One region of the Exiguobacterium sp. s102 genome, then DNA from elsewhere that is predicted to be linked to it. Evidence: riboswitches for the same ligand, from Rfam matches in the RefSeq annotation. Region 1 holds a riboswitch; the other holds the start of a gene.
The links. Region 1 has a riboswitch for S-adenosylmethionine ahead of KNQ02_RS13905 (alpha/beta hydrolase). Riboswitches for the same ligand answer to the same signal wherever they lie in the genome.
Positions count from the first base shown of each region.

Region 1 (15,986 bases):
AAGAGATCGACCGAATCATCTTTTGTCGCCCGAAGGAGGGCTTCGATGTGGAGGGGCTGTCCGATGTCGTAAGGATAGACCTCAGCCGTTCCTCCTTCTTGTTCGACGAGATACTTCGTCTCGAACAGTTTTTCGGCATTGCGCCCGACGAGCAGCAGATGATCTCCTTGCATGCCATATAACCGTGCGAGCTCGCGACCGATTCCTGCTGAGGCTCCTGTAATCAATACGTTCATAGGATCACGCTCCTGTTTCGTGGATTGAATTGATAGAAAAAGGGTATTAACTAGACGATAGCGCAGAACAAACAAAAAAGCGATTGAGCCGATGCTCAACCGCTTGGACGATCGTGTTTGGATTAAAGGTAAGAACCGGCTCCGACGAGACGTGAACCCCAGTATCCTGATTTGAAGCTTGAGTATTTAACGCCACCCGTTTCCGAGTTGACCATGCTTGTCTTGCTTGTCGCGATACCAACGTGTTGGATGCCGCTACCGTGTGAGAAGAAGACGAGATCTCCCGGTTGAACGCTTGAGACGCTGACTTTCTTAGATGAAGAGTATTGTGAAGAAGATGAGCGTGGAAGTGTTTTTCCAGCTGCTTTCTTATAAACGTAGCTTGTGAAACCAGAGCAATCAAAACCACGTGTTGTTGTACCGCCCCAGACGTAAGGCGTACCTTTATGTTTTGCTGCTTCGCTTAAGATCTTTGTACGTGTTGAAGAAGAAGTCGTTGTTTTCTTAGCTGTTGAAGTTGATGTTTTTTTCTTGTATGTTTTTGTATACTTCGTGTACACGTAACGTGTTTTCCCACCGTAATAAATCTTCGTCCAGCTACCTGACTTTCCTTTATAACGGAATGTTTGACCTGCGTTAACTTTACCGACGATTGAAGATTTTGTAGAGGCACCTGAACGAACGCGTAATCCGTTATCCATGATTTTGACTTTAGTAATTGTAGCAGCTTCAACTTTACCTGTTCCCACTGACGCAAAACCTGAAACCACTAATGCGGCTGTCGCGACCGATGCTAGAAAACGTTTCATATGTGAATTCCTCCATTTTAATTAAAATTTATGTGACCGAGTTATATAATGAAATCATCAAGTGTTTGTTTAGGCAGTCATCCTTACGACTTTGTAAGTTTTTCTCTGCAGGAATATCTTAGCATGCGGTCGTGTGAAAACGTTTTTTCAGTTCCGCTACAAAATACCGCTTTTCTGTAATATAACTGCAATAATATCGTGGAATATTACAAAGAAGAAATTTCCATTCGCTAAATCACGACGAAAGTGGTAGATATGTGATACCTTTAATTCACAAAAGATTTTTTTGCTTTATCATTAAATACGTTACAGAACTTTGCTGTTGAATTTATAAAGAATAGGTGAATGCATATGCCAACTGAAAAAACCGATAAACCAGAACGTTCCTATACACTTGCCCAACTCGGTAATCTGACATTGAAGGATCTATATGAAATTGCGAAAGCAAAAAATGTTCCGCAATACCGGGAAGCGCGAAAGCGTGAGTTAATGTTCAAGATTTTAAAAGCACAAGCAGAATCAACCGGTCTCTACTTCCTCGAAGGGGTGCTTGAAGTCATCCCCGGCAATCCACAGATGCAAAACGATGGTGGTTTCGGCTTCCTTCGTCCCATCAACTACTCACAATCCTCTGAAGATATCTACATCGCCGCTTCACAAATTCGTCGTTTTAATCTTCGTAATGGAGATGTCGTCACGGGAAAAGTCCGGCCACCGAAGGAAAATGAACGTTTCCAAGGTTTATTGAGCGTTGAAGCAGTGAATGGAGAAGCGCCGGACACGGCACGAAACCGTTTATTCTTCCCTGCGCTGACACCGATCTACCCCGATCGTTTAATGCGTCTTGAAACAGAACCGCGTCATCTGTCGGTTCGTGTCATGGACATGATTGCGCCGGTCGGATTCGGGCAACGCGGATTGATTGTCGCACCACCGAAGGCAGGGAAGACGTCCTTGTTAAAAGAGATTGCGAATTCGATTCAAGTCAACCATCCGGATGTTGAGTTAATCATTCTTTTGATTGATGAACGACCGGAGGAAGTGACGGATATCGAACGTTCCGTACCGGGAGCAGACGTCGTCAGTTCGACGTTTGATGAGACACCGGATAACCACGTCCGGATTTCAGAACTCGTCCTTGAGCGGGCGATGCGTCTCGTCGAGCATAAAAAAGATGTCGTCATCTTGATGGATTCGATCACACGTCTGACGCGTGCCTATAACCTGACCGTCCCGCAAAGCGGACGGACCTTATCAGGGGGGATTGACCCGGCTGCCTTCCATAAACCGAAACGTTTCTTCGGAGCAGCACGGAACATCGAACATGGCGGCAGTTTGACGATTCTCGCGACAGCACTCGTTGAGACCGGTTCACGGATGGACGATGTCATCTATGAAGAATTTAAAGGGACCGGCAACATGGAGCTTCATCTTGACCGGAAACTATCAGAGCGTCGCATCTTCCCGGCGATCGATATCCGGAAATCCGGCACACGGAAAGAAGAGTTGCTCCTACCGAAAGATCAACTCGATGCGTTGTGGACGATTCGTCGGACGATGAATGAATCAAACGAGTTCGTCGACAGTTTCTTGCGCAAGATTAAGGATACGAAAAATAATGAAGAATTCTTCGTTGAACTGTTGAAGGAAAAGAAGAAGCCGATTCGCCGGGCAGCAGCTAAACCACGGACGATCAAAACAGATACACCGACTTGAAAATAGGTATTGCGAGACGATGAAAAATCGTTTAGTATAGGAAGGTAACTTACTCTGGCTCAGCAAATGAACCAGGGCGGAAGGAGAGAAATCAACCATGAAACAAGGAATTCACCCAAACTACAACAAAGTTGTATTTATGGATTCAACTACTGAGTACAAATTCTTAACTGGTTCTACTCGTTCTTCGAACGAAACAATCACTTGGGAAGATGGAAACGAGTACCCACTCATCCGCGTGGATGTGTCTTCGGACTCGCACCCATTCTACACTGGTCGTCAAAAGTTCAACGCTGCAGACGGTCGTGTCGATCGCTTCAACAAAAAATACGGCCGCAAGTAATTGCGACCTATCCATTAAAAAACAGCCTGTCTCCATCACTGGAGCAGGCTGTTTTTGTATAGACTGAACTGGGCGCGATAGGTAAGGTAAGTCTTCAACACGAACGATGAGCCGATTGCGCCGGCAATGCCGGTGACATACGGGAGCAAGTCAGGATTTGTCGCGAATTGTTCGAAGAGACGACTGAAGGAAAAATGTCGGCCGAGGAAATACCCTGCGCCGAGAAAGACACTAATCCAAATCAAAGCCCCGGTATACGCATAGGCAGCGAAAACCCGAAACGGCATCTTCGAAACACCGGCAAAAAAAGCGGACAGTTGGCGAAGGCCAGGTATGTAGTAACCGATAATCAAGACCGACTTGCCGTAACGAAGAAAGCCGGCTTCTGCCGTGACAATGTGTTTTTCAGAAATGCGAAACTTCGGTCCGATTCGATGAAGCAACGGCATTCCGAGTTTCAGACCAAGCAGGTAGCTGATCGTCATCCCGATACAGCTTCCGGCGTAAGCGGCGAGAATCGTTCCGATTAAGGGTAAATTACCTTGATGCATCCAAAAACCGGACATGATCAATAACGTTTCATCCGGAACAGGAAGCCCGATGATCCCCCCGGCTAGAAGGATCGCAAGTCCGAATGAACCATATTGATGAAGCACTTCATGTAATATGTGATGGATCGGGAACACCTTCCTTCATAAATTCTTCTTCTATAGTGTACAGGAAATGAGGACTGGTTAAAACGACAAGGTGGGGAATCATGGGAATGAACGGATGGATTTTTGATTTCGAGAAGTCAACTCTTTTCCTTATATTCGATTCGGGCTATACTCGTTAAAGTGACTAATTTTAGAGGACGGTGTCTGCAATGATGCATGTAATAAATCAGTATGGTTGGATTGAAGTGATTTGCGGAAGTATGTTCTCTGGTAAGTCGGAAGAATTGATTCGACGCGTTCGCCGGGCTCAGTACGGGAAGTTGCCGGTCCAAGTGTTTAAACCGGCAATCGACGACCGTTATCATGAAGAACATGTCGTCTCGCACGTCGGCAACTCTGTCATCGCGGTACCGATGGCGACGAGCCGTGATGTGTACGCGGCAGTCGCACAAGAGACACAAGTGGTCGCGATTGACGAAGTTCAGTTCTTTGATGATGAAATCGTCGATGTCATCGAGGCCCTCGCGCAGGACGGAAAACGTGTCATCTGTGCCGGACTCGATCAAGACTTCCGGGCGGAACCATTCGGTAAGATGCCGGAACTTCTCGCACGGGCAGAGTTCGTCACGAAACTGCAGGCGATCTGCCTGTCGTGCGGTGACCCGGCATCGCGGACGCAACGTTTAATCGACGGTCGACCTGCCAACTACAATGATCCAATCATTTTAGTCGGCGCGTCAGAGTCGTATGAGCCGCGTTGCCGCCACTGCCATGAAGTGCCGGGGAAATCGCAAGCCCTGCAACAATGGAAGAAACAGCAACAGAACTGATGAAGTAAACGAAGGACTGATTCATCAGTCAGGACCACATCAATCAAATGGCCGATACTCCCATCGTTTCAAGGGGGCATCGGCCATTTTTTTGCGCATTCATATTGTTCTGGACGGCTTAGTCGATGCTTGAAACACGCATCGAAACAGTCTTCATCCCTTGCTTTTGCGCAGGAAAGACATCAACCGGTGTGGGTCAAACGACTATATTGGTGCACAAAGTGTGTTGCCTCGCGGACAATCGTTTCTTGATCGTAATCGAGGGTCGCGACATGATAGGAGTCAAGCAGGCAATAGCTCCGTTTGTCCGTCGAACCGATGACTTGATAAAGGTAATCCGAACTTTCAGGCGGGACGACATGGTCTTCGGCAGAATATAAAATAAGTGTTGGAATCTCGATGGCTGGTAAGAGTGGACGTGTCTGGTCAATCAAGGTCAAAAGTTCCGATGCGCAGACGACAGGGACCTGGTCATAGATGATTTCAAACGCTTCACGTTTAATGTCTGGGGTACTTTCTTTTAAGTAGCGTGGACAGTCTTCAAAAGATAATGCTTCATAGGCAGGAATCGCTAACGCTGCATTGATCGTAATCAATCCGTCAGCAGGTAATCCTTCCGCGACGAGTGCAAGGGCAAGTGTCGCACCCATCGATTGTCCGGCGATGAAAATGGACGAACAATGATTGGTTAAGACGTCGAACCCTTGGCGGAGGCTTTGTTTCCAATCTTCAGCAGTCGACGCTTCGAAATCACGGATGCTCGTCCCGTGTCCGTCGAGACGCGGGGCATACACGGTAAACCCTTGGGCGGCAAACTGCTCTCCGACAGTACGGACGCTTTGAGGGGTTGCGTTAAAACCGTGAGACAGTAAAATACCGATTGGACCTCGTTCAATCAAAAAAGCTTCTGCGCCAAACAGGACGGGTGATGATGAATTCATAAAGGGTTCCTCCTTCTATTAAAAAACTCGTAGTGCTTTAGGCGCACTACGAGATTCTCGTAAGTATCATCCAAAGCATCGGCTTTGCTGGTCGGAGCACCTTGCATGTTGCAGGTTGCCGTGGGTTCGTAGAGCCAGATCTCTCGCCCACTCTTGATATATCGTATAGGAATTGTCGGAATAATCATTGTGAAGAGGATAGCATTGATTGAAATACGTTGTCAAGACGTCAAAAAGAAGTCGAAATTGATAAACTGGGTAATTTGGTTTAATTTTGAAAATATGGTTGACTTGAGAAAGGAATCCCCGTAGTGTAAGCATTAGATTCACGACATAAGAACGACTTGAAACATCACACATATGAACTTCATACCGTAGCACTTATCGAGAGAGGTGGAGGGACTGGCCCTACGAAACCTCGGCAACAGACTTCTTACGTCGTACTGTGCCAATTCCGTCAGACGTTTGTCTGAAAGATGAGCGGAGCGGATTCTGCCTTAGTGCAGATGGAAGGATCCTTTTCTTTTAAGAGAAGGGTCCTTTTTTTGATGTTTTCCTAAAAAAAGAGAATGAAATACAATTCATTTTGTATTTTAGAATGACCTGTGCTAGTCTTGAGCTGTATAACTCAATAACCAGTTCTTCGGGGTAGGGTGAAAATCCCAACCGGCGGTGATGCGATTGATAAATCGATGAGCCCGCGACCTGCAGTGTACGCACTGTGGCTGACTTGGTGAGACTCCAGGGCCGACGGTAAAGTCCGGATGGGAGAAGGACGAAACAATGCGCTTGCTGCCATTTTCTGAAAAAATGTTTTCAGGGAAAGGTCTGTTTCTGTATGTGTAAAAACAGAAACGCGAGACGCTTATTTCGTCAATCCTTCAATCACGACGCCCCTTTTACAGGAGGCGTCTTTTTTATTGAAAGGAGCGGAAAAAATGGAAACATTCATGAGTTATGCGATGCAACTAGCACACATGTTAAACGGTCAAACGAGCCCGAATCCGAGTGTCGGCTGCGTCATCGTCAAACAGGGGCGGATTGTTGGTTTTGGGGCCCACCGTTATGCGGGAGGACCCCATGCCGAAGTCGAAGCGCTCCTCATGGCAGGTGAAGCAGCACGCGGAGCCGATCTCTACGTGACACTCGAACCGTGCAATCATCACGGCAAAACACCGCCGTGTACGGAAGCGATTCTAAAAGCCGGCATTGCGCGCGTCTTTGTCGCGACAAAGGACCGCCACGCGCTCGTCGCAGGAAGCGGTATCACACGTCTCCGTCAGGCGGGGATTGACGTCGAAGTCGGTCTACTAAAAGACGAGGCAGTGGCACTGTATGAACCATTTTGGACGGCGATTGAACGAAAACGTCCGCATGTCACAGTGAAAGTCGCCCAAACGATGAACGGGACGATTGCGACGGGTGAACAACGCTTTATCACTTCGGAAGCGGCACGTGCTGACGGACGGCAGTTACGCGGGATACACGACGCGATTCTCGTCGGAAGCGACACGGTGATCATCGATGACCCGGCACTGACGTTGCGCAGTTCGACCGGCATCGAACCGGTCCGTGTCATTGTCGATCGCCGCGGGCGCCTGACTGAAACATTCCAAGTCTTAAACGATGGCTTGAATCCGACGTACTGGCTGACGGAACAGCCACGTACGATAGAGCGCGAGAACGTGACGGTTTTCGTCGGGGCGTATGCGACACCGGACCAAATCCTCGAACTTTTATATGAACAAGGTATTCGCAGTCTGTTGATTGAAGGCGGTCCCACGATTCAATCCGCATTTTTAGAAGCGGATCTCGTGGATACGATCGAACTCTATCAGGCACCGTCCCTCTTCAGTAGGACCAAGTCTCTGACGACGGAACAGGACATCGAAGACCGTTTTGATTTAGTGAAAATGAACCAAATCGGACAAGACGTCCATCTCCAGTATGTACGAAAGGAGAGGATGACATGTTTACCGGATTGATTGAAGAACTTGGCACAATAAAACGGAAAGTCCCCCGTCCGAACGGGCTGGCGCTCGAAATTGAAGCGACAGCAGTGCTTGACGGAACAAAGATTGGCGACAGCATTGCCGTTGATGGGATTTGTTTGACGGTGACGGCGATGACGAAGAGCGGATTCACGGCCGATGCCGTCCATGAGACGATCCGAGCGACGTCGCTGCAGACGTTACGGGTCGGAGCAGCCGTTCAACTCGAACGCGCGATGCCGGCGAATGGACGGTTCGGCGGTCACTTCGTCAGCGGTCATATCGACGGAACGGCTCGGTTTCTCAGCCGGCGACCGGACGGTGAAGCGATGGAATACCGTTTTGAGGCAGGCGACTGGAGCAAGTACTGTATTCCGAAAGGATCGATTGCGATTAATGGGACGAGCCTGACACTGCAACATGTCGGAAACGACGCGGTGACGATTTCATTGATTCCCCATTCACGCCAAGTCACGACGTTCGATCGCTTGCAGACGGGTGCCCTCGTCAATATCGAATGTGACTTGATGGCGAAACATCTCTATCACTTTACGCAGAAGGATGCGAAGACGGACTGGTCGGCATTTTTAGGAGGCGAAGCATGATGAACGGATTTGATTCGATTGAAGAAGCAGTGGATGACTTAAAACGCGGACGACCGATCATCGTCTGTGACGATGAAAACCGTGAGAACGAAGGGGATCTCGTGTTACTTGCGGAACACGCGACCCCCGAGATGATTAACTTCATGATCACTTACGGCAAAGGACTCGTCTGTGTCCCGGTCAGTCCGGATATCGCAACACGACTCGAACTCCGGCCGATGACAGATGTCAACACGGATCCGCAGGGAACGGCTTTTACGATCAGCATTGATCATGAAGATGCGAAAACCGGCATCAGTGCAGCGGAACGGGCAATGACGATTCAGCGGATGTTGACGGATGGTCCAAAGCAGTTCAAGCGTCCCGGACACATCTTTCCGTTGATCGCAAACGAAGGCGGCGTTCGCGTCCGGCGTGGTCATACGGAAGCAGGGATTGATTTGGCACGGCTCGCGGGAAGCGCCGAAGCGGCCGTCATCTGTGAAATCATTTTAGACGACGGGACGATGGCACGGGTTGATGATTTAGTGACGTATAAAGCAGAACATGATTTAAAAATGATTACGATCGATGCTCTCGTCCGCTATCTCGAGCGCTCTGTCCGCCGTGAAGCGGAAGTCTTGTTACCGACGACGCACGGGGCGTTTCGGATGCTTGGTTATACGACACCTGACGCCAAGGAACATGTCACGGTGCTATCAGGTGAAGCAGAAGACGGGATGCTCGTCCGGGTTCATTCCGAATGTCTGACGGGTGACGTCTTCGGATCAAAACGGTGTGACTGCGGTCCGCAACTCGACGCGGCGCTCGACCGGATTGAACAGGAAGGTGGTGCTGTCCTCTACTTGCGTCAAGAAGGGCGGGGGATTGGTCTGATGGCGAAGCTGAAAGCCTATGAGCTCCAAGAACAAGGACTCGATACGGTCGAGGCGAACCATGCGCTCGGATTTGCAGCCGACTTACGCGACTACGCCGTCGCAGCAGCGATGCTTCAGGATCTCGGTGTCACGAAAATCCGTTTGATGACGAATAACCCGGATAAACAGCAAGCGCTCGAAACGTACGGCATCACTGTGCTTGAGCGGGTTCCGCATGAAGTACCGGCAAGTTTAGAAAACCACCAGTATCTCAAAACCAAACAGACGAAGCTCGGGCATCTGCTCGATCTCGAAGGAGGAAATTAAGATGGTATACGAAGGATTTTTAACGGGCGAAGGACTCCGGGTTGCAATCGTCGCAGCACGATTCAATGAATTGATCACATCTAAATTAGTCGGAGGAGCAAACGATGCCTTCCGTCGTCACGGTGTCGCAGCGGATAACGTCGATACGGCGTGGGTGCCGGGCGCATTCGAGATTCCGCTCGTCGCGGAAAAACTGGCGAAAAGCGGTAAGTATGATGCCGTCATCACACTCGGTGCCGTCATCCGCGGTGCGACGTCGCATTACGACTATGTCTGCAATGAAGTCGCGAAAGGTGTCGCCGGTGCGTCGCGTGAGACGGGTGTCCCGATCATCTTCGGTGTATTGACGACGGACTCGATTGAACAAGCGGTCGAACGGGCCGGCACGAAAGCAGGGAACAAAGGATATGAGTCGGCGGTCTCTGCCATCGAGATGGCGAACTTGTTACGCAGTTTTCAGTAATGTTTCTCTATCGGATGTAAAACGGGGACGGACGTAAAAGTCAATCCGCCACCTGTTAGATCGTTCAAAAGGAATCACTCGTTTCACGCGACTCCTGCAGGAAAGCGCGTGGAAAATGAGCGATTCCTTTTTGAGGTCGCGCCCCTCTTGCATGCGATAGAAATTTTTTTGGTTTTTATCAATAATTCATGGTCACGGATACACGGGATGGTATAACCACCGTATAATAATAAAAGTACGGAAAACTTAGAGGTTTGGAAGAAAGGAGGGCGAATGAACATGAAGCGGATTCATTACGTATACGGCGTTCTTTTATTTAGTTTGAGCTATTATAGTTGGATCTGGTTTTATGCCGATCGACCGGAACTGGCATCGTGGGGGAATAACATTTTTTCTATCATAGGCTGTATAGCTGCAACATTGTTCTTACTGCACACATATCGAACGAATGGCCGGGACCAAGGCCGGTTTTTTCTCTATCTTGCTTTCGGAACAGGAAGTTATCTGATTGCGGAACTGATTTGGATGTCTTATGAAAATATCCAACAGGTTGCCGTTCCTTTTCCCGGTCTGCCGGACCCTTTTTATATGTTGCAATCGTTCTTTTTCTTTATAGCATTTCTTCATTTGATTCGAAAATACGTGACGAAACATCAATTGGTTCGATTCGTGTTTGATATTTTAATCGTCATGACTGTCGCTGTGACATACAGCTGGTTTTTCTTGGTTCGTCCTTCTTTAGCGGATGGGCAAGCGTCGACAGCGGAAAACTTCGTCGCGTTCGCGTATCCGATGAATGATGTCGTGTTGCTGTTTTGTGTCATCAGCATCTACTTCTTAATCGAAAAACGACAAACTGTCACACGACCGACCTGTTTCTCCTTTTTGTTAATCGGAATATTAATTCAGATTATCGCCGATACCATTTTTTTATATATGACGACCATCCATGGGTATGAGAACACCGCAGCGATTGATCCGTTATTCATTTTAAGTTTATTGTTAGTCGCGATTTCCGGTCACGCGGGAGAAGTGACGATGGAACATATCCGAGTCGAGCAGGAAGAAAGGCAATCCTTGCATCTCGGGCGGTTATTTTTACCGTATTTCCTCGTACTTCTATTGTTCTCAACAATGCTGTTTTATGCGCAACGGGGAGATGCCTTAAATGGATTGATGATTGGTTGCGGGGTGACGATTCTCTTAATTTTAGTCCGGCAAATTTTAATGATTTTAAGTAACCATCAATTAATTCAAGAAATCCACCATAAGGCGGACGAGTTGGAAGAGAGTAAGGAACGTTATGAATCACTCTTTACGTATCATCCGGATGCCGTTTATTCTCTTGATTTGAAAGGACAAATTGAAAGTGCGAACCCCTCATTCGAAAAACTGACGGAACATTGTGAGAGCGAGTTGATTGGTCGGTCGTACGATCAATTGCTTGGACAAGGCACTTCTGCCATGGCGGATCAAGATAAGATGAGCGCTGAACAATTCGAGACGGTGTTTCGAAAGGAAGGTGGCAACAATGTCCTGCTCAGCGTGACGACAATTCCGATTCGTGTCCGAAAACGACTTGTTGGTTTGTTCGGCATCGGTCGTGACATCACAGACATGCGGAAAAATGAATTGAAAATCCATCAGCTTGCGTACTATGACCATTTGACGAAAGCGGTCAATCGAAAGTATTTCGAAGAGATGTTACACCATTTAGTCGAGCAAGAACAAAGTCAAGAAACAATCATTCTCTGCTTCATCGACTTAAACGATTTTAAACTCGTGAATGACTCGTTTGGACATCACATCGGCGATCAATTGCTGATTCAAGTCGCAGAACGCTTACGCCGCGCGACAGAAATCGAAGATGTCGTCGCCCGACAAGGGGGCGATGAATTCACGGTCATTCTCCGTCATATCGTGTCGGAAGAAGGGGCGAGAACCCGGACCGAGCGCCTTCTTAACCAGTTGAGCATCCCGTACAATATTGAAGGGCTTGAAGTCGTCTCGAGCCCGAGCATCGGAGTAGTTCGCCATCAAAGAACGGAACCGAAACATGTCGTGACGTTATTAAAACAAGCGGATTTAGCGATGTATCAGGCAAAGGCAAAAGGCGGAAAAACGGTCGTCTTCTTTGATGATATTGCGGAAGCGGCGTCATACCGGCTACGACTTGAGTCGGAGCTCCCCCATGCGATTGAGACGAATCGACTCGTCTTGTATTATCAACCTCAAGTCGACACGATCACGTATCAGATGGTCGGTGTCGAGGGGTTGGTCCGCTGGAATCATCCGGAGCTCGGAATGATTTCACCGAACGATTTCATTCCCCTCGCGGAAGAAGCGGGGATGATCATTCGTCTTGGCGAATGGGTTTTACGTGCAGGCTTTTTGCAGGCGAAACGCTGGGAGGATAAAGGAATCGAGTTGAAGGTCGGTCTGAATGTCTCGATGCAACAGTTCCATCACCCAACGTTCGTCCTGACGTTGATGCAACTTTTAGCAGAAACAGACGTCGACCCGAGGCGAATCGATTTAGAAATCACGGAGGTATCGGCAGTCGAAGACATCGAGGATACGGTCAAGACGATGCATCGTTTGAAAGAGCTGGGGTTCACGATTTCGATTGATGATTTCGGGACAGGCTATTCCTCATTATCCCGTCTCGTCGATTTCCCGATTGATACGTTAAAGATTCCGCGTGAATTCGTTGAAAAAATCAATATCGAGACGAGTGGGTATGCGATGATTTCCTCCATCATTCATTTAGCAAAATCGCTGGATGTAGCAGTCATCGCGGAAGGGGTCGAGACGCTCGAACAAGTCAACGTCTTGAATCGCTTGAAGTGTACACGGATGCAAGGTTATTATTTCGGTCGTCCGATGCGGCCTGAAGCCATTGAGCCGTTGCTCTATCCGGATCAGCGCTAAGCGTAACCGAATCAGTTTGAAACTTTTTCCAAAATCGACTCGTAGACACAGGTAAACGAGGAGGGAACGCACATGAAGAAGGGAAGATGGTTTTTTTCGCTGGCAATGGTTTCTTCGGTCGGTCTTGCCGGATGCAGTCAAGACGACCTGTCGAATAGTGAACTGTTAAAAAAGGCGACGGCAGCACAGGAGGATATTCAGTCGTTTCATATGGAGAGCGACATCTTTTCAGAAGTCGGCGGTCTGCCTGTCAGTCAGCAAGTCGCAGCAGATGTCATTCAAAAACCTTATACGATGCATCAAACGATTAAGATGAAGAATGTCGAGGATGGCTCGGATGTACAAATGGAGAGCTATATGCTCGACGACAAGATGTATATCGCACAGGACGGGCAATGGTTTGTCCAAGACATCTCGGAGATGAATGACATCATGGAATCATCCGTCTCGACCGATCAAAACCTGAAACTGTTGAAGAAGTATAAAGACAATTGGACAGCCGAAAGAAAAGATGAACTCTATCAAATTGATGTGGACTTGACGGGGGACGACTTGAAAAACTTCATGAAAGACGCGCTCGAACAATCGGGACAGATGGCGCAGATGAAAGAGATGATGGATCAAGTGGATTATAAAAAGATGGAATATACGATGACATATGACGCAAAGACGTATTATCCGAAGACGCTCGATATGACGATGGAGTTTGAAATCACAGAAGGCACGACCTTTAAGATGACGAATGAATCCACGTTTTCGAAATTCAATGCCATCGAGTCGATTGAGCTGCCGGAAGAGGCAAAAGAGGCCCAATCGATTACTGATATGAACCAATGACGAACAGCCGATTTTCCCCGACGTGACACGCCGGAGGAGGTCGGCGTTTTTTTCATGTGTGGAACATCTCTGAAAGGGGAACTTAGGAAATAGGGTTGACAGTATTCTGTCAATTCTGAAAAAATGGGAAAGTCTACATACGAATTGCAGAGGGGGGAAAAGCATGGGAACGTCATTCACTGAGTGGGTAAGTTCGGTGTCAAATTTGGTTTGGGGAGCACCGTTACTGATCCTATTAGTCGGAACAGGCATTTACTTAACGATTCGTTTAGGATTCATTCAAATTACAAAACTTCCTTATGCGTTAAAGCTCGCGTTTACGAAACAAGAGGACTCGAAACAATCGGAAGGGGACATCAGTCATTTTCAGGCATTAATGACCGCACTGGCAGCAACGGTCGGTACGGGGAATATCGTCGGTGTCGCAACAGCCGTCGTCCTTGGGGGACCAGGTGCGATCGTCTGGATGTGGTTATCCGGATTATTCGGCATGGCGACCAAATATGCGGAGGCGATTCTCGCCGTCAAATACCGTGTCGTCGATGAAAAGGGGCAGATGGCCGGAGGGCCGATGTACTATCTTGAACGGGGGCTCAAGCAAAAGTGGCTCGGGATTTTATTTGCCGCTTTCGCTTCGATTGCCGCTTTCGGGATTGGTAACGGGGTTCAAACGAACTCGGTCGCGCTCGCGATGAAGTCAACGTTCGATGTACCGCTCTACGTGACCGGAATCGTCTTAATGGTCGCAACAGGTGGCGTCATTTTGGGTGGTGTCAAATCGATTGGGAAAGTCGTCAGCTTTTTCGTGCCATTCATGATTTTCTTTTATGTCGGAAGTGGTTTATTGATCCTGATCATGAACTACGACTTGATTCCAGCGGCATTTTCAACAATTTTCAGCAGCACGTTCTCGAATGAAGCGATTACGGGTGGTGCAATCGGGGCGGCGATTCGTTACGGTGTCGCCCGAGGCGTCTTCTCGAATGAGGCGGGTCTCGGTTCAGCGCCAATCGCGGCGGCGGCTGCGAAAACCGATTTCCCGGGACGACAAGCACTCGTCTCGATGACACAAGTCTTCCTTGATACGATTCTCGTCTGTTCGATGACAGGATTAACGCTCGTCATGGGTGGAAAAATCGGGACCGGATTAGAAGGAGTCGAATTGACGACTGCAAGTTTTGAAGTGTTCCTCGGTCCGACCGGAAAGTATATCGTCACGATTGGACTTGTCTTGTTTGCCTTTTCAACAGTCCTCGGCTGGTCGTATTACGGTGAAAAATCGATTTATTATCTCTTTGGTCAAAAATCAATCGTGCCGTACCGCGTCGTATTTGTTCTCGTCGCCGGACTGGGCGCGATGACGACGAACTTGAACATGGTTTGGGCCATCTCGGACGTCTTCAACGGTTTGATGGCAATACCGAACTTGATTGGTCTGCTTGGTCTGTCCGGCGTCGTCATTGCCGAGACGAGGTTGTTCCGCGAACAGCTGAAAAAAGAACAGGCAAATCGAAACGCCTCCTGAATCCAAAAGAGATCATTTCTTTTGGAGGTGAATCCGACGCAGGAGTCAGATCACAATCCATCAAACGGCCGACGCTTCCGACTTTTTACGGAAGCATCGGCCGTTTCTATGCAAATTCTTATCGTTCACAAGAGAAAGGGAGGCGGATTTCCGGATCATACACTGGAAATCCACCTCCCTCTATTCATTTCAAATCGTTAAGTGGTCCGGTAGAACATGACCGACTCATATGGACGTAATGTGACGTTGCGCCCGTCTTGTGCGACATCAGGATAGTTCTGAATCAAGACGTCGGCGTCCGACATCGTCTCTGGTAACGTGAACGTCGTTTCTGAACTGTAGAAGTTCGAGAGGACGAGCAGCTGTTCGTCCTCTGTCGTTCGTTCGTACGCCCAAATCGACAAGTCGTCCGGTGTGAGAAGACGATACATTCCGTTCGTCAACACGTCATATTGTTTTCGTAATTGAATCAACTTTTTATAGTGGTGGAACACCGAATCAGGATTAGCGACGGCAGCTTTGACATTGATGTCAGTATAGTTCGGAGCGACGTCGATCCACGGCGTTGCTTCTGAAAAACCGGCGTGAAGCGTCGAGTCCCATTGCATCGGTGTTCGGGCATTGTCGCGTGATTTTTGGCGGATTGCCGCAAGAATCTGTTCAGATGCTTCGCCCTGAGCAATTTTTTCTTCATAGAGATTCAATGTTTCGACGTCACGATAATCTGTAAGATCCGTAAAGTCCGGATTCGTCATCCCGATTTCTTCGCCTTGATAAATATACGGTGTGCCTTGTAGACCGTGTAACGTCGTCGCGAGCATCTTCGCGCTTTCGACGCGGTAGACGGTATCGTCACCGAACCGGCTGACGACACGGGGCTGGTCGTGGTTGCACCAAAAGATGGCATTCCACGCTTTTC
Region 1 is NZ_JACSML010000007.1:53,299-69,284, reverse strand. Features, by position in the region: gene KNQ02_RS13935 (SDR family NAD(P)-dependent oxidoreductase) at 1-236, opposite strand, end outside; gene KNQ02_RS13930 (C40 family peptidase) at 359-1,045, opposite strand; gene rho (transcription termination factor Rho) at 1,397-2,761, shown strand; gene KNQ02_RS13920 (type B 50S ribosomal protein L31) at 2,859-3,104, shown strand; gene KNQ02_RS13915 (DedA family protein) at 3,140-3,790, opposite strand; gene KNQ02_RS13910 (thymidine kinase) at 3,973-4,590, shown strand; gene KNQ02_RS13905 (alpha/beta hydrolase) at 4,773-5,531, opposite strand; SAM riboswitch class I at 5,592-5,694, opposite strand; SAM riboswitch class I at 5,910-6,014, shown strand; FMN riboswitch at 6,167-6,311, shown strand; gene ribD (bifunctional diaminohydroxyphosphoribosylaminopyrimidine deaminase/5-amino-6-(5-phosphoribosylamino)uracil reductase RibD) at 6,470-7,516, shown strand; gene ribE (riboflavin synthase) at 7,501-8,127, shown strand; gene ribA (GTP cyclohydrolase II) at 8,127-9,311, shown strand; gene ribH (6,7-dimethyl-8-ribityllumazine synthase) at 9,313-9,774, shown strand; gene KNQ02_RS13880 (putative bifunctional diguanylate cyclase/phosphodiesterase) at 10,054-12,705, shown strand; gene KNQ02_RS13875 (DUF6612 family protein) at 12,778-13,542, shown strand; gene KNQ02_RS13870 (alanine/glycine:cation symporter family protein) at 13,706-15,067, shown strand; gene treC (alpha,alpha-phosphotrehalase) at 15,265-15,986, opposite strand, start outside.

Region 2 (15,986 bases), on a different contig from region 1:
TTTCGACGCATCACACCGGAAAAGCTAGCTGAATAATTGGCGATTTTTGCCGCTTCCTCTAACGAAACGCCATGGTGTAAGGCATCGGCCATCTCTTCGAACGCGATTCGCATCTGTTCAAGTCCTGGCGTAATTCCGACGATAATGACTTTTGCGAAAGGATTGATGTAGTCACCGATTGGGGAATAATAGACCGATAACTCATGTTCTGTTTGCAATAAAAAATCTTCTGTACAAATATCTTCTCGTGTCAACGACCGGTCGACAGGCAAATCTCGAATGACTTGTTCAAAAATCGTTAAGGAATCAATCATAATATGTCCTCTCTCTCTAGTATTGGACATATAATAACAATAAATGGAACGATATACAATTTAACCCTTGTTAAATATTGTGCGAGGTTAATTGCAAAATAACGTTTGAAAAATTAAATCCCCGAATCGATTTAAGGATTCGGGGATTTAAGTCGTGTCGATTAACGTGTACTTTCTTTTACGGAGGCGACTTCATAGGTGATGATTTCACTGCCGAGCATCGGTGACTCCTGTGCCTCGCCTTCTTGCTGCGCAGGACGCTTATGCGATTCCTTGAAGTCATCACTGTTCCGCCATGCTTCGAAGTGCTTCATGTCTTCCCAGTACATGTTGACGTTCATTTCGTCATGTTCTTCGATATTTTGCGTTAAGAGAACTTCGACACGAATGAATCCGTCCATCGAGTCGAGACCACTCGGGCGTGTGAAGCGAGGTGCTAGTGCAGCAGCCATCCCTTTTTTGACTTTAATCCGGTTCGTTACGACGATCATAAAAACATCCCCTTTTATCGAATTACGTACCTCTTTAGTATAGTACGATGGAGAAAACAATGCTTGAAAGAAGGAAGTTGAACTATGAATGAACAAGAATATGAAACGCGGCTCCACATTAAAACGATTGATGTCCAGCACCTCTACAATGCCTTCAGTCACTATAACCGTTATGAACCGACCCCATATGCAGCCCTGGATGAGCTATGCGCGGTCTATCCGTTTCATCCTGAGGATACGGTGATTGATTTTGGGTGCGGGAAGGGACGACTGAACTTTTATCTTCACGATCGGTTTGACTGTTCCGTCATCGGAATCGAGATGAACGGTCAGTTTTATGAGGATGCACTGACGAATCAGATGAATTACTTAAAAAAAGTTAAAAAACGGCGCGGGAGTCTTCAATTTGAACATGTCTATGCAGAAAGTTATCCGATTCCGGTAGAAGCGACAAAATTTTATTTTTTTAACCCTTTTTCCGTTCAAATTTTTATCAAGGTCGTCAACCACATCTTACAGTCGGTCGAGCAGGCGCCACGGACCATCGATTTGATTCTTTATTATCCGGCAGATGAATACCGGTATTTTTTAGAGAACCAGACGGCGTTCGAACAAATCGAGGAAGTCCGGTTACGCGATTTATTCGAAAAAAATCATGATGAACGGTTTGTGATTTATCGATTCGCTACGTCCGACACGATGACAGAACGGGTATAACTAACTGTAGCCATTTCTTAAAAAAGAAATGAGGCGGTTGAAGTGATTTATCTCGAACATGTCACGAAAGCGTTCGCGTCGGGTAAAGGAATATTCGATGTCAGTTTTTCTGTCGAGCCGGGAATGGTCTTTGGTTTCATTGGTCCGAATGGGGCAGGGAAATCAACGGCACTTCGTCAATTGATGGGCTTGATTGCTGCTGACTCCGGTCATGCGACGATTGGTGGATTTGATTGCTGGGTTGAAACAAAAGAAGTGAAACGACTCGTCGGTTATCTGCCGGGAGAAATCAGTTTGCCGGGAGACTTTACGGGAGACCACATCTTACAGTTGATGCAACAATTGCATGGTGGGGACCGGAAGCGTCAAGCGGATTTACTTGAGCGCTTTCCGTTCGATCCGAAAACGAAGGTGCGGAAGATGTCTAAAGGTACAAAACAAAAACTCGCACTCGTCGGATGTTTCATGAAGGACGCACCGGTCTATCTCCTTGATGAGCCGACGAGCGGACTTGATCCGCTGATGCAGGAACGATTTCTGACGTGGTTAGAGGAAGAACGTCGCCTCGGAAAAGCAATCTTGATGAGTTCGCACCACTTCCCGGAGATGGAGAAGTCGTGCGACCGGGCAGCGTTGATAAAAGACGGACGAATCATCGTTGAATCCGATATCCATGAACTGATCCGGTCGAGCCGGAAACAGTATACGGTCGAATTCGGTCTTGCTGCACAGGCGGAACAATTTGCGATTCAAGTCGGGGCGACGCAAAAACAACAACGTGTCTCCTTTTTGACAAGTGACCAATTGACACTGAGTCAAGTTCTCCGTCTTCTGACTGCGTACGATATTCGTTCGATTCAGACGACGGCTGATGATTTGGAGCATGTCTTTTTGCACTATTACGGGGAGGGTGACGAATCATGAGCGTGGTCGTCTGGTCTTTACTCAAGCAGAACGTCAAACCGATCGTTGCCTATTCACTTGGTACCAGTTTGTACTTATTGTTGCTCGCCGCCTTGTATCCATCGATGATGAAGACCGGTCTGCTCGAGGCAAAACTCGAAGCTCTCCCAAAAGAATTGTTACAGGCATTCCAATATGACAAGGTGACGTTCAATAATCTGCTCGATCTCTTAGCCGGCAATTATTACGGCTTGATTTTTCAAGTTATTGCGACGTTTTATATGTTGTCCCTCGCGGCACGGTTACTTGCCCGTCCGATCGACAATGGCGAATTGATTTTATATCTAGCATCCCCGATCACGCGGATTCAATATACGGCAGCAGCGCTCATCGTCATGCTGATTGCGAGTACCTGTCTCATTCTATTGAATGGGCTCGTTTTACTGATGGCGGACTGGACGATGTCTGGTATCTCGATTGATGGTATGACTTTATTGCGACTGCAAGTCAATGCTTTGTTTTTGCTGTATGCGGTTGCTGGTTTCACGTTGTTTATCACGACACTCTTTGACGATGAGCGTCGTGCCTTTTCCGTCGCTGCCGGTGTCCTCGTCTTCTCGATTGTCTTGACGATTGGAGCGGGCTTAAGTGAAAAAACGGACTGGATGCGTTATGGATCGATCTTCAGTTTGTTTGATACGGGACGATTGCTGGCGGGGACAGAACATTTACTGTTGCACATCCTTCTACTTGTGCTAATCTGTCTGATGTTCAGTAGTTTTGCTTTTATCAGTTTTCGAAAACGGAATTTATCGATTTGAGGCATTTTTTTGACAAAACAAAGCGAAACAGCCTTTCGAAATCTACAGAAAGTGAACATTTAGGATTTGAACGTTGCGTAAGTGCCCGATTTTTACTAAGATAAAGGAATGTTATAGTTCTGGAAAAAGAAATGAGGTCTCACTAATGAATAAACCATCCATTTATGGATTAACAATTGAGCAGATGACAGACTGGTTATCGCATCAAGGTCACAAGCCGTTCCGTGCGAAGCAGGTTTGGGATTGGCTTTATCGTAAACGTGTCACTACTTTCGCTGAAATGACGAATGTCAACAAGGATTGCCTTGAGTTGTTAGATCAGAGTTTTGCGATTGGCTCGATGACAGAATCCGTTAAACAAGAATCAGCGGACGGAACAATCAAGTTCCTCTTCAAGTTGTATGACGGCAGTTTGATTGAAACAGTCCTCATGCGTCACAAATACGGACTCTCTGTCTGTGTGACGACACAAGTCGGTTGTAACATCGGCTGCAGCTTCTGCGCGAGTGGATTGATTAAGAAGAGCCGCGATTTGTCAGCTGGTGAAATCGTCGAACAAATCATGAACGTCCAACATCACCTCGATGCTGTCGGTAAAGAAGAACGTGTCAGCCACGTCGTCGTCATGGGTATCGGTGAGCCGTTTGATAACTTCGACAACATGGTCGACTTCTTGAACGTCATCAAAGATCACAACGGTCTTGCGATCGGTGCACGTCACATCACTGTTTCGACAAGTGGTCTTGCTGATAAAATCTACAAATTCGCAGATTTAAAACTTCAAGTGAACTTGGCGATTTCATTGCACGCACCAAACAACGAGTTGCGCACACAAATCATGAAAATCAACCGTGCGATTCCACTCGAAAAATTGATGCCTGCCATCGATTATTACGTGAAGACGACGAATCGTAAAATTACGATTGAGTACATCTTACTTCGTGGAGTCAATGACCAAAAAGCACAAGCAATCGAACTTGCGAAATTATTCGAAGACAAACGTCACTTGACGTATGTCAACTTGATTCCGTACAACCCGGTTGATGAGCATGGTCAATATCAACGGAGTACGTCAGAAGATATCTCGACATTCTACGATACGTTGAAAAAGAACGGTCTCAACTGTGGTGTTCGTCTCGAGCACGGGACAGACATCGATGCAGCATGTGGACAGTTACGTAGTAAACAAATCAAAAAAGATAAAGTCGCAGCAAAATAAGCAAGTGGAGCTTCCTGTCACTCTGACGGGAAGCTCTTTTGACGTCCTGCGGAAAGTAGCGCATAATGAGAGGTCATGAGATGTACGGTCAATTCGAAACTATATAATAAATGAGGGATTCACATGCCAAAAAAACCATTCACTGATTTTCAACTCAGTTCACCAATTTTAAAAGCGATTGAACAACTTGGTTACCATACTCCGACGGATGTCCAACAAGCCGTCATTCCGGTCGCCTTGTCTGAAAAAGATATCATCGTCAAATCACGCACAGGAAGCGGGAAAACGGCATCGTTCGGCATTCCACTCTGTGAACTCGTCGAGTGGGAAGAAAATAAACCACAAGCGCTAATTTTGACACCGACGCGTGAACTGGCGCTGCAAGTCACGGAAGACGTGATGAACATCGGGCGTTACAAGCGGATTAAAGCGACAGCCGTTTTCGGGAAACAGCCGTTCCGTGGTCAGGTCACGGAATTAAAACAGAAGACCCATATCGTCGTCGGAACACCAGGTCGTGTGCTCGATCACCTCGAGCGAGGGACACTTTCGCTTGAAAAGGTCAAATACCTTGTCCTGGATGAAGCGGATGAGATGCTGAACATGGGCTTCCTCGAGCAAGTCGATACGATTTTAAAACAACTGCCGACACAACGGACGACGATGTTGTTCTCAGCGACGTTCCCGCAAGACATTCACAAGCTGAGCGAACGTTACATGCAGTCGCCGAAAGAGGTCGAAATCACGACAAATGCAACCGAAATCGCTCAAATCGATCACAGTTATATTTCTGTAACCGATAAGACGAAATTCGCAATCTTGAAAGACGTCACGGTCGTCGAAAATCCGGACCGTTGTATGATTTTCTGCCGGACGAAAGAACATGTCGATTTTGTCGCCCAAGGACTGACGGCGATGGAGTATCCGGTCGAGAAAATTCACGGCGGGATGGAACAGGACGAGCGCCTTGCGGTCATGAAGGCATTCCGTGCAGGCGAATTCCGTTACTTGGTCGCGACAGACGTCGCAGCACGTGGAATTGACATCGAAAACATCACCCACGTCATCCAGTACGACATGCCGGTCGAAAAAGAAAGTTATGTGCACCGGACGGGTCGGACAGGGCGTGCGGGCGCAATGGGGAAAGCAATCAGCCTCGTGACGGAAGCGGATATGCGCCGTCTTCGTGAAGTCGAACAGTACCGTGGCGAAGCAATCGAAAAACGTCAAGCACCGACGGAACGTGAATTGATTCGGACGGCAGATGCGTTCGAAGAGAAAATCACGACGACGGATGTCCGCACATCAAAAACACAACAACTGAACGCTGACATCATGAAGCTCTATTTCAATGGCGGGAAGAAAAAGAAACTTCGGGCCGTTGATTTTGTCGGAACGATTGCGAAAATCGAAGGGATGACTGCTCAGGATATCGGGATCATCACGATTCAAGATACGGTAACGTATGTCGAGATTCTGAACGGTAAAGGGCCACTCGTCTTACGCGCGATGAAGACGACGAAGGTCAAAGGGAAACAACTGAAAGTATATGAAGCGTTTAAAAAATAAGAACTGAATGAAAAACAGCCGTTTTGAGAGAGCTTACTCTCCCGAAACGGCTGTTTTTTGCTGTAAGACTTGTCCGAGGTGGAGACCGCTCGCCGCTGCTTGCGAAAGCGAATGGGTCGCGCCGGAACAATCCCCGATTGCATACAGTCCCGTGATGTCTGTTTCGAAGTCGCGGGAGGTCGCGAGGACCGGAGCGTAAAACTTCCCGTCCATTCCGTAAAGCAATGTATCAGGGGAGAGCGGAGTTTCGAGCAAACGTTCGAGCCGCTCGAAAAATCCGAGTAACACGGTGAGATCTGTGTCCGGGACCTCGTCGAGCAGGTTTCCTGGTGTTGCTTCGAGCGTCGGGACGACTTGATTGTGAGCGATTCCGGTTGCTGTAGAAGCTACACCGGCAAGCAAGTCACCGAGACGTTGGACGACAATCCGGTCCGACCCCTGGTTGATTTGTCCGATGACTGAAGTCGCAAATTGATTCGCTGCGGTCAACGTATCGAAATAGCGTGGTAAAAACAACGTGAAGTTTAAATTTGCCGTCCCCGTCGTCTGTTCGCGGAAATTTTGTCCGTCCGGCATGACGAGACCTTCTTGATATTTGCGGATGATCCGACCGGTCGGATTCATGCAGTAGGTGACGGCCGTTCCAGCGTCAGATGCGTATGCCAGTTTCGTTTCGAACGTGTCCTGTAATACAGTCCGAAAAGGCGCTTCATCCATTTCAATCCGAATCCCGAGGTCGAGTCGTGTTTTCGTTTGCACCAGACCGAGCTGCTTTAGCTGCTGGCGCATCCAGTCCGTTCCGGAACGTCCGGTCGCAAGCACGACTCGTCGGCTCGAGAATGTCTCTGACGCTGTTTTGAGTGTGAATGTAGTATCCGCTTGCTTCTGTATCTGTTCGACTTGCGTCGAAAAGCGGAACGTGACCGTCTGCATCAACATGTCCTCCAGTCGGGCGAGCACCTGTTTCGTAAGTGAAGTTCCGAGATGACGGACGGACGTCTCGATTGTATGTAAACCAGCGTCTTCAGCACGCGCCGCAAATGACGCATTATGAGTGGAATACAAAGGGACCTCCAGTGCTCCATACTGACACAGGACGGCATCGACTTGTTGCATTAAGCGAAGTGTCGTTTCCGGACCTAACTTTTGTTCGAGTTCGCCCCCGAACTCTGTTGAATAATTGTATTTTCCTTCTGATTTACCGAGTCCGCCAAAGCCGAGGTAAGCGTCTGTCACGGTTCTTCCGGCTAACGGTTTTCCGGCGTCAATCACTAAGACGGATTGTCCGTCCTGTACGAGTTCGTGTGCCAGAAAAATTCCGGCGACACCTGCGCCGATGATCGTTACGTCATACACCTGCATCCGCTCCTTTTTCGTTCAGTATACAAAAGGATTGAGCCGAACTGAATTTAAATGCAAAGGAGGGACAGGAGATATAGCAAAAAGCACCCCGTAAAACGAGGTGCTCTCTTCGTCGTGCGGATTGCTTATTTCCAATCTGTGATGTCGTTGATTGGAAGACGGACTGATGGATATCCTGCGTCAACGGCTTTCCCGATTGAAAGGAGCATGACAGGGAGGTAACGATCTTTATCCATGCCGAAAGCTTCAGCGATTTGATCTTTTTCGTATCCACCGATTGGGTTTGTATCGTAACCGTGCGCACGGGCGACGAGCATCAATTGCATCGAAACAAGACCGGAGTCGATCAAGATGCTGTCACGAAGTGTGTCTGTATCTTCTGGGCGGTAGAATCCTTTGATTGCCGGAACTTGGCGATCGCGGACTTCTTGCGGCATAAGCCCTTTTTCAACAGCCATGTCGTAGATTGTATCGATGCTATCGACCGCATTCATGTCGCCGAACACAGCGATGACAGCAGATGATGTCTCGACTTGGACTTGGTTGAACTTCGCGAGTGGAGCGAGTGTCGCTTTTCCTTCTTCGCTGTCGATGACGAGGAAACGCCATGGTTGCATGTTGACGGAAGATGGTGCGAGTGTTGCTTCTTCAAGAATTTGTGTCATTTCTTCTTTTGAGATTTTTACATCCGTGTCGTAGTTACGGATTGAGCGACGGCCTTTTACGATTTCCATAAAGTCAGTAGTTGTTTGTGTTGTCATAGTATTCAATCTCCCTTGTTGTGTTCTCTATTTTTTGATGAAGCGAATCGAACTTATTTCCAGTCTGCGATATCGTTGATTGGAAGACGGACTGATGGGTATCCTGCATCAACAGCTTTCCCGATTGAAAGGAGCATGACTGGTACATAACGATCTTTATCCATGCCGAAAGCTTCAGCGATTTGATCTTTTTCGTATCCACCGATCGGATTCGTATCGTAACCGTGTGCACGAGCGACGAGCATCAATTGCATGGAAACAAGACCTGAATCGATCAAGATGCTGTCTTTAAGTGCGCTAGCAGGAACGTTTTCATACATACCTTTGATTGCCGGAACTTGACGGTCGCGGACTTCTTGCGGCATAAGTCCTTGTGCGACAGCTGTATCGTAAATGTTTTCAAGTTGATCGATCGCATTCATGTCACCGAAGACCGCGATGACAGCAGATGATGTCTCGACTTGGACTTGGTTGAACTTCGCGAGTGGAGCGAGTGTCGCTTTTCCTTCTTCGCTGTCGATAACGAGGAAACGCCATGGTTGCATGTTGACGGAAGACGGTGCGAGTGTTGCTTCTTCAAGAATTTGTGTCATTTCTTCTTTTGAGATTTTTACGTCCGTGTCGTAGTTGCGGATTGAACGACGGCCTTTTACGATTTCCATAAAGTCAGTAGATGTTTGTATTGTCATGAGTAAGCTCTCCTTTTTTATCGGGCAGTAGTTTTAGATAATGTTAACGCGTTATCTTCAATGCGCTGAATCATTTGTGCCAGTTGATCTTGTTCTTCTTCAGTAAAGCCGGTTAACAGACTTTCCAAGAAGTCATCTTTTTGCTGGCGCAATTGTGTGATACGCGTGGCACCCTCTGCAGTTAATGAGACGAGGATGACACGGTTATCGCTCTCAGAACGGACACGTTGAATCATTCCGTTCGTTTCGAGATGTTTTAAATGTCGCGTCACGGCAGCGTTGTCGACATTGACGCGTTGTTGCAATTCTTTTTGACTAATCGTCTTTCCGACCTCGAGTTGGGCTAGTAAGTCCATCCGAGTCTGACTGAAGCCATCTGTACATAAATCAAATTTTTGCGCGATCGTCTTATTGACCGAGACGAGCGCATAAATGAGGCGTCCTTTTTCCGTACAAGAAATACTCAAATCATCACATCCTTCCCTTCGTCCCAAGAAACCTTTGACGTATCAAAGATTGATATGTAAACGAATATAACGTGTATATTTTCTAGGTGCAACTAATCTGCTTCATCCACGAAAAAAAGATACCATTTCTTTCGAAACGATATCGAGTCAGGCGGCTCAGCTGATTTTTTGTTCGTTCGGTCGAACGACCCCAGCATCGATTGCGGCAATCATCCGCCGGAAATAGACTAACCAAAATTGAAGAAACGGTCCAATCAAAAAGATTGAGAGGATGGTCCCGAAAAAGACGGGGCCACCGAGTAACCAACCAAGACCACATGCCGTTATCTCCATGATTGTCCGCATCATCCGGATTGAGGTTCCGAAACGATCCGCTAACGTCAAGGTCAATCCGTCACGTGGACCGGCGCCGTATCCGACGGCGACGTATAGCCCTGCCCCCATGCCGATGATGAAAATACCGAAGATGAGCCATAAGGCGTTTAGCCAGACAGCTGAGAACGATGGAAGCAAATGAGAACCAAGTACGAGGTTCATGAAGACACCGACGAAAATTGCATTGACGAGTGTCCCGACTTGCGGTCGAATCCGGTCGAGTAAGTATTTGACGAGGACGAGCAGCAGACCGACGAGAAGAATGACCGTCCCGACTGACAAAGGTGTTTTGTTTTGAAGACCGAGATGCAGGACATCCCAAGTCGAGACACCGAGGTTAGCGGTGATCATGATGGAGGAACCGACGGCGAGTAAAAAGAGACCGCTTAAAAATAAGAACCACTTCAACGTTGCGCGCAGCAACCAGGACGTATGGAAACGTTTGAACATCGTTGCGTGTCACCTCGATTCAATAAGATACGTATTCGTTAACTGTATCACGTTCGTGGACTAAAGCAGAAGCAACAAATTGTCGAATGTCCAACTTGAGAAGGAGGGAGGTACGGCGAACGTCTCGTATACTTAAAGAAAGAAGAGGAGGGACGTCGATGCGATTGATCCGCCATCTCATCCGTTTTACATATCTTGAAGCGCTCTGTTGTATCTTTCCAGTAGCCATCTTTGCTGCACTCGCCTTATCACGTTATTTGCCGAGTGAACCGATTGCCCGTTATGACATCCTGTTACTGTGGTGTCTGTTCGTCCAAGTCGCCTTACTCGTGACTCGTTATGAAACGAAAGAAGAGTTCAAGCTGATTCTTATTTTTCACGTCATCGGATTAGGACTTGAGCTGTTTAAAGTCCACGTCGGCTCGTGGAGTTATCCGGAAGACGCTGTTTCGAAAGTGTTTGGTGTTCCGCTCTATGCGGGCTTCATGTATGCCAGTGTCGCGAGTTACATCTGTCAGGCGTTTCGGCGACTTGAGCTTCGGTTTACGTCCTTTCCACGTCCGACCCTCGCACTTGCTGTCGGGAGTTTGATTTACTTAAATTTTTTTACGCACCACTGGATGCTCGATTTACGGTGGTTCTTGATGGGACTCGTCATCGTCGTCTTCTTTAAATCGTGGGTCTACTTCCGACTAGAGGATACGGTTTACCGTCTCCCGCTTGTCTTATCATTTTTACTAATTGCCTGGTTCATTTGGCTGGCGGAAAACATCGTCACCTTTTTTAAGGGCTGGGTCTATCCGCATCAGCAAGAGGGCTGGGCACTTGTCGATTTTGGCAAATTATCGTCTTGGTTCTTACTCGTCATCATTACCGTCTTGATTGTCGTCGTCGAAAAATACCGAAGTGGCGACTCCGCAGTCGAAGTTAAATCGTAACCCGTAATAAAAAAATACCCGGTTGTTTTTTTACACGGGTGAAGCATCTTGACCTTGCTATAGTTGGAAAAAATAGCAAAGGGGTTTTTAACATGATGCATCACGTAATCGAACGAGCGAAGGAGTTAGTTACAAGCAAACTGAACATCGTCGAGACAGCAGACGACTGGGGTTTGTTACTTGAAGAAATCAACGGAATCGATGAATGGGTCCAGCTGTCGCAGTACTACGCGCCACGTCAAACAACGACGAAACTAGTAGAACGTCCGGAAACACCATCTAGCCTCCCGATCAAAATGATCCAGGAACGGAAGGAAGAAGTTGAACGGACTGTCGAACAACGGTATTCCTATACGTTCGAACGGCAATTAAAGGGCGGCTCGTTACGGGAATGGCCAAACAGTCATGTCTCAGAAACAGAAATCCGTGACTGGAACCTGGAGCATGGGATGGAAGTCCGTGTCCAAGTCCTACATCAAGATGAGCGCCGGACGTCGCTTGAAATCTTAGCCGTCGTCGCGACGGATCAAGTAAAACCACTTGCAGAGCGAATCGTTTTTGAAAAGTGTATCGTCAAGAACCATGGCATCATCGAAGCGACGATTGACGGTCCACTGCAAGATGAGACGGGAAAACCGTTCTATTACACGACACCACTCGAAGACATGCGGTTCTTCCAACTGAAAGCAGGTCAACTCGTCGACCTCGTCATGTGGAAAGGTCATCCGGAGACATTGACGATTGTTTGGAAACACGCATTTCATTATGAAGTACCGACCATGACGGAATTACCGGCACGCGACGTATCGAATGGTTCGCCCGAGTCCGCCACTGCGTCACCTGCAAACAAACAGGCGAAAACAGGACGCTACGACAAGATGATGCAACGGAAACCGAAGGCGAAGAAAGTCAAAAAAGAGCGGCGCCTCCGGGAAAAGAAAGTCCAGCAACTCGAACGTCTCGATACGACGACATTACCAGGTCAACCAATCGAATTCGTCGATAAAACGGCACTCGATTTTGCTTCCTACGACGGCATGCGTCTCGTCATCGTCGGTAATGAGCAACAGCGCGCCGTCTACCGCGACTTCTTTGCGGAGACGGGAGTCGAATTAATCCATCTTGGCGGTGATGCCCAAGCTGCGAAAAAAATTGCCTGTCTCGCGAAAAAGACAGATGCGATCGTCGTCGTCAAAAGTCGGGTTTCTCACGCAGCAGCGGCACATGTCCTCGTGCAAGCAAAAAAGCACGATATTCCGTTTGCGATTGAACGACTCGATGGACGACGCTCTTTGTATACGGCGTGCCAGCAACAACTTGAAAAAGCAATGGTCCAACGTTTACTAAAAGACGAGCGTTAAAAAGTGAAACCTCCTCAAAAATAAACCGTAAAGAAAGGTAGCACTTATTTTTGAGGAGGATCTTTCGATGTCAAAACAATTAAAATTAGCAGCGCGCGAGTCGTTGCAGGGACGATGGGGCTTCATGGCATTAATGATGTTGTTGTTCTTAATCATTCAAGGCGTTCCGAACGGATTTGCGTCCTCACCCGAAGAGGATTTCCAATTTATCGACTTGATTGGTATGCTCTTGACGGTGTTGACCTTACCGGTTGCAATGGGATGGTCATGGCTCGCCCTATCTGTCGCCCGAGACGAGCAGACGAAAGTCGCCGATTTGTTTGAGCCGTACAAAATGTTCTTGAAAGCCATTGGAGTGTCAATCGTCCAAACCTTTTTCTTAGGGCTATGGTTCTTACTTTTCATCATTCCAGGAATCATTAAGTCATTCTCTTACATGTTGACGTATTACATCATTCGGGACGAACCATCGATTGGCATCCTTGATGCCATTACACGTTCACGCCAAATGATGGATGGACACAAAAAAGAGGCGTTTTTCCTCGTCCTTTCATTCATTGGTTGGTTCTTGCTCGGAATTGTTACGATCGGGATTGGTTTCCTTTGGATTGGACCATACTTCAGTGTCACAATCGCGAAGTTCTACGATCGCGTACGGGGCGAAGAAGTTTCAACGACTGGTCGCCGGACAGTCATGATGGATGCAAATCACAATGACTCACCGTTCGTATCACCAGAATGAATTGATTTTGAACAGCACCATACAAAGCAGGGATTGCCATCTTAAACCGATGTGCAATTCCTGTTTTTAGCTTCTAGACAAAGAAGTATCAAGAAACAGAGTGATTTTCCAAATGTTTTTTAATTCCGATAGGAAAAGAAGGTTTAAAGGTTGCTTTACTCTGCTAAAAGATGTACGCTAATTTCAATTATTCTTATCACGAGAAGTCGAGGGACTGGCCCGACGACACTTCAGCAACCCCGCATGAGCGGAAGGTGCTACTTCCAAGAGGAATTTATTCCTTTGAAGATAAGAGCCGACAGTAGACATTCGTCGCTCTTTTCTAAACGAAAAGAGCGATTTTTTATGCAAAAAGGGGGCACAGGGGATGGAATACGGATTTTGGTTACCAATCTTCGGGGGTTGGTTACGAAACGTCGAGGATGAACAAATGCCAGCGACATTCGATTATGCGAAACAAGTCGCACAGACGGCAGAACGGATTGGCTTTTCTACGACATTGATTGCAGAATTGAACTTAAACGACATTAAAGGAATAGCCGAACCGAGTCTTGAGGCGTGGACGACGGCAGCGGCGATTGCGGCGACAACGGAACGGTTGGAAATCATGACAGCCGTCCGGCCCGGTTTTCATAATCCGGCGACGACAGCAAAAATGGCGGCGAACCTCGATCAGTTGAGTAACGGACGTTTTACGCTCAACGTCGTCTCGGCCTGGTGGGAGGAAGAAGCCCGTCAATACAATGGGATTTTTACAGCCCATGACGAACGATATGCCCGGACGGAAGAATTCGTGACGGTCATGAAAGGATTATGGGCGGACGCATCACCCTATAGTTTTGATGGGGCGTACTATCAGCTGGAACGGGCAGAGCTTCACCCGAAACCCGTTCAGCGTCCCGGAATCAAGCTCTACGCTGGTGGTGAGAGTGAGACGGGGAAACAGACGATCGTCAATCACTGTGATGCCTATGTCATACATGGAGGAACGGTCGATGAAGTCGCGACGAAAATTACGGATATGAAAACCCGCCGCGCGGCGACCGGGAAGCAGCCGCTTGCGAGTTTCGGACTGGCGGCCTACATCATCTGTCGCGAGACGGAAGAAGCGGCGCTCGAAGAATGGCACCGGATTACGAACGTTAAAGAAGACGGTGCCGGATATGCCGGGTATGACGACTTCGTCAGTAAATCGCAACTCGAACAACAGGTCAAACGAAATGACTATTCGGTCTCAAACCGGGGACTGCGTCCGAACTTGATTGGGACGCCGGATCAAATCGCAGAACGGATTCTTGAATTTGAAGCAGTCGGCGTGACGTTGCTCTTGCTTCAATTTTCTCCGCAACTCGAAGAAATGGAACGCTTTGCCCGCGAGGTCATGCCACGCGTCGAAGCGAAACGAAAGGTAGGTCAACTAAAATGACGAAAATTCATATCTTACACGAAAATCAGGAATGGACGGATCATTTAATCAAGCGACTCGAGGAACTCAACTTACCGTATGAACAGTGGCACCTCAACGAAGGGGTCGTCCCGCTCGATGAAACACCACCGGAAGGCGTTTTTTACAGCCGGATGAGTGCCTCGTCCCATACGCGCGGGCACCGCTATGCACCAGAATTGACGGAAGGGGTCCTCGCTTGGCTCGAAGAACATGACCGGACCGTTTTCAACGGAACCCGTGCGTTACGACTCGAGGTCAGTAAGGTCAACCAATACACCGCCTTACGAAAAGCAGGTATCCGTGTTCCGAAAACGACGGCAGCCGTCGGACGTGATCAAATCGTCCAAGCCGCTCAAAACATCGGAGTATCGTCGTTCATCACGAAACACAATCGTGCCGGTAAAGGACTCGGCGTTCAATTGTTCCACTCGATTGAAGCACTCGAGACGTATCTTGACGGACCGACATTCGATGAGCCGGTCGACGGCATCACGTTGATTCAAGAGTACATTCAAGCACCTGAACCCTACATTACGCGTTGTGAATTCGTCGGTGGTAAGTTCGTCTATGCGGTCCGTGTCGATACGTCGGAAGGATTCGAGCTCTGCCCCGCGGATGCTTGTGTCATCGATGATTTGTTCTGCCCGGTCGGAGAAGAGGCGGCAGAGACACCGATGAAATTCCAAATTGTCGACGGGTTCGATGACCCGATCATCGCCCAGTATGAAGCGTTCCTGCAAGAAAATAAAATCGCGGTCGCCGGGATTGAGTTCATCAAGGATGCAGACGGGACGATTTATACGTACGACGTCAATACGAATACGAATTACAATTCGGACGCTGAAGCGGCAGCTGGGAAGTTCGGGATGCTGGAACTCGCAACATTCCTAGGTCATGCGTTAGAACGTCAAACCGTGAAGTGAACATCAAAAACCACTTGAAGTAAGAAAAATACCCTGATTGTGCCGGAGTCGAGCGTTAGAACGACGGACATCAGGGTATTTTTAAACTAAAAGGAGGTGGTGTCATGGTGACGTGGCGTGAAGAAAAAGTACTTGCGATTCCAATCGAACAGGCGTGGCATCTGTTTGATCACGATCGACTGCAACGACTCATTCCGGGTGTCGTCCAGCATGAGGTGATTGAACGTAAGCCGGGCGTCGTCGGATCGACGTACCGGCAAACCTACATGCAAGGGAATCGTCTTGAAACCTACATCGTGACCGATCTCGCTTATACGAATGAACCGGACTATAAACAAAATACGATTGGTTTTACGTTAGCGAAGATGTTTCGCCTTGAGATGTCGTTTGCGCTGAAGCGAATCGATGCGACGAGCTGCCGTTTGATTTACACGGGG
Region 2 is NZ_JACSML010000003.1:162,612-178,597, reverse strand. Features, by position in the region: gene KNQ02_RS10655 (uracil-DNA glycosylase family protein) at 1-314, opposite strand, end outside; gene KNQ02_RS10650 (heme oxygenase) at 476-805, opposite strand; gene KNQ02_RS10645 (methyltransferase) at 890-1,522, shown strand; gene KNQ02_RS10640 (ABC transporter ATP-binding protein) at 1,565-2,446, shown strand; gene KNQ02_RS10635 (ABC transporter permease subunit) at 2,443-3,246, shown strand; gene rlmN (dual-specificity RNA methyltransferase RlmN) at 3,392-4,465, shown strand; gene KNQ02_RS10625 (DEAD/DEAH box helicase) at 4,589-6,034, shown strand; gene KNQ02_RS10620 (NAD(P)/FAD-dependent oxidoreductase) at 6,068-7,390, opposite strand; gene KNQ02_RS10615 (nitroreductase family protein) at 7,522-8,157, opposite strand; gene KNQ02_RS10610 (nitroreductase family protein) at 8,211-8,846, opposite strand; gene KNQ02_RS10605 (MarR family winged helix-turn-helix transcriptional regulator) at 8,864-9,313, opposite strand; gene KNQ02_RS10600 (YczE/YyaS/YitT family protein) at 9,470-10,138, opposite strand; gene KNQ02_RS10595 (DUF817 domain-containing protein) at 10,297-11,076, shown strand; gene KNQ02_RS10590 (DUF2325 domain-containing protein) at 11,169-12,437, shown strand; gene KNQ02_RS10585 (DUF975 family protein) at 12,505-13,179, shown strand; SAM riboswitch class I at 13,370-13,474, shown strand; gene KNQ02_RS10580 (LLM class flavin-dependent oxidoreductase) at 13,547-14,605, shown strand; gene KNQ02_RS10575 (ATP-grasp domain-containing protein) at 14,602-15,549, shown strand; gene KNQ02_RS10570 (SRPBCC family protein) at 15,654-15,986, shown strand, end outside.
Region 2: it holds a riboswitch for S-adenosylmethionine, as region 1 does, so the genes downstream of both, KNQ02_RS10580 (LLM class flavin-dependent oxidoreductase) here and KNQ02_RS13905 (alpha/beta hydrolase) in region 1, are expected to answer to the same signal.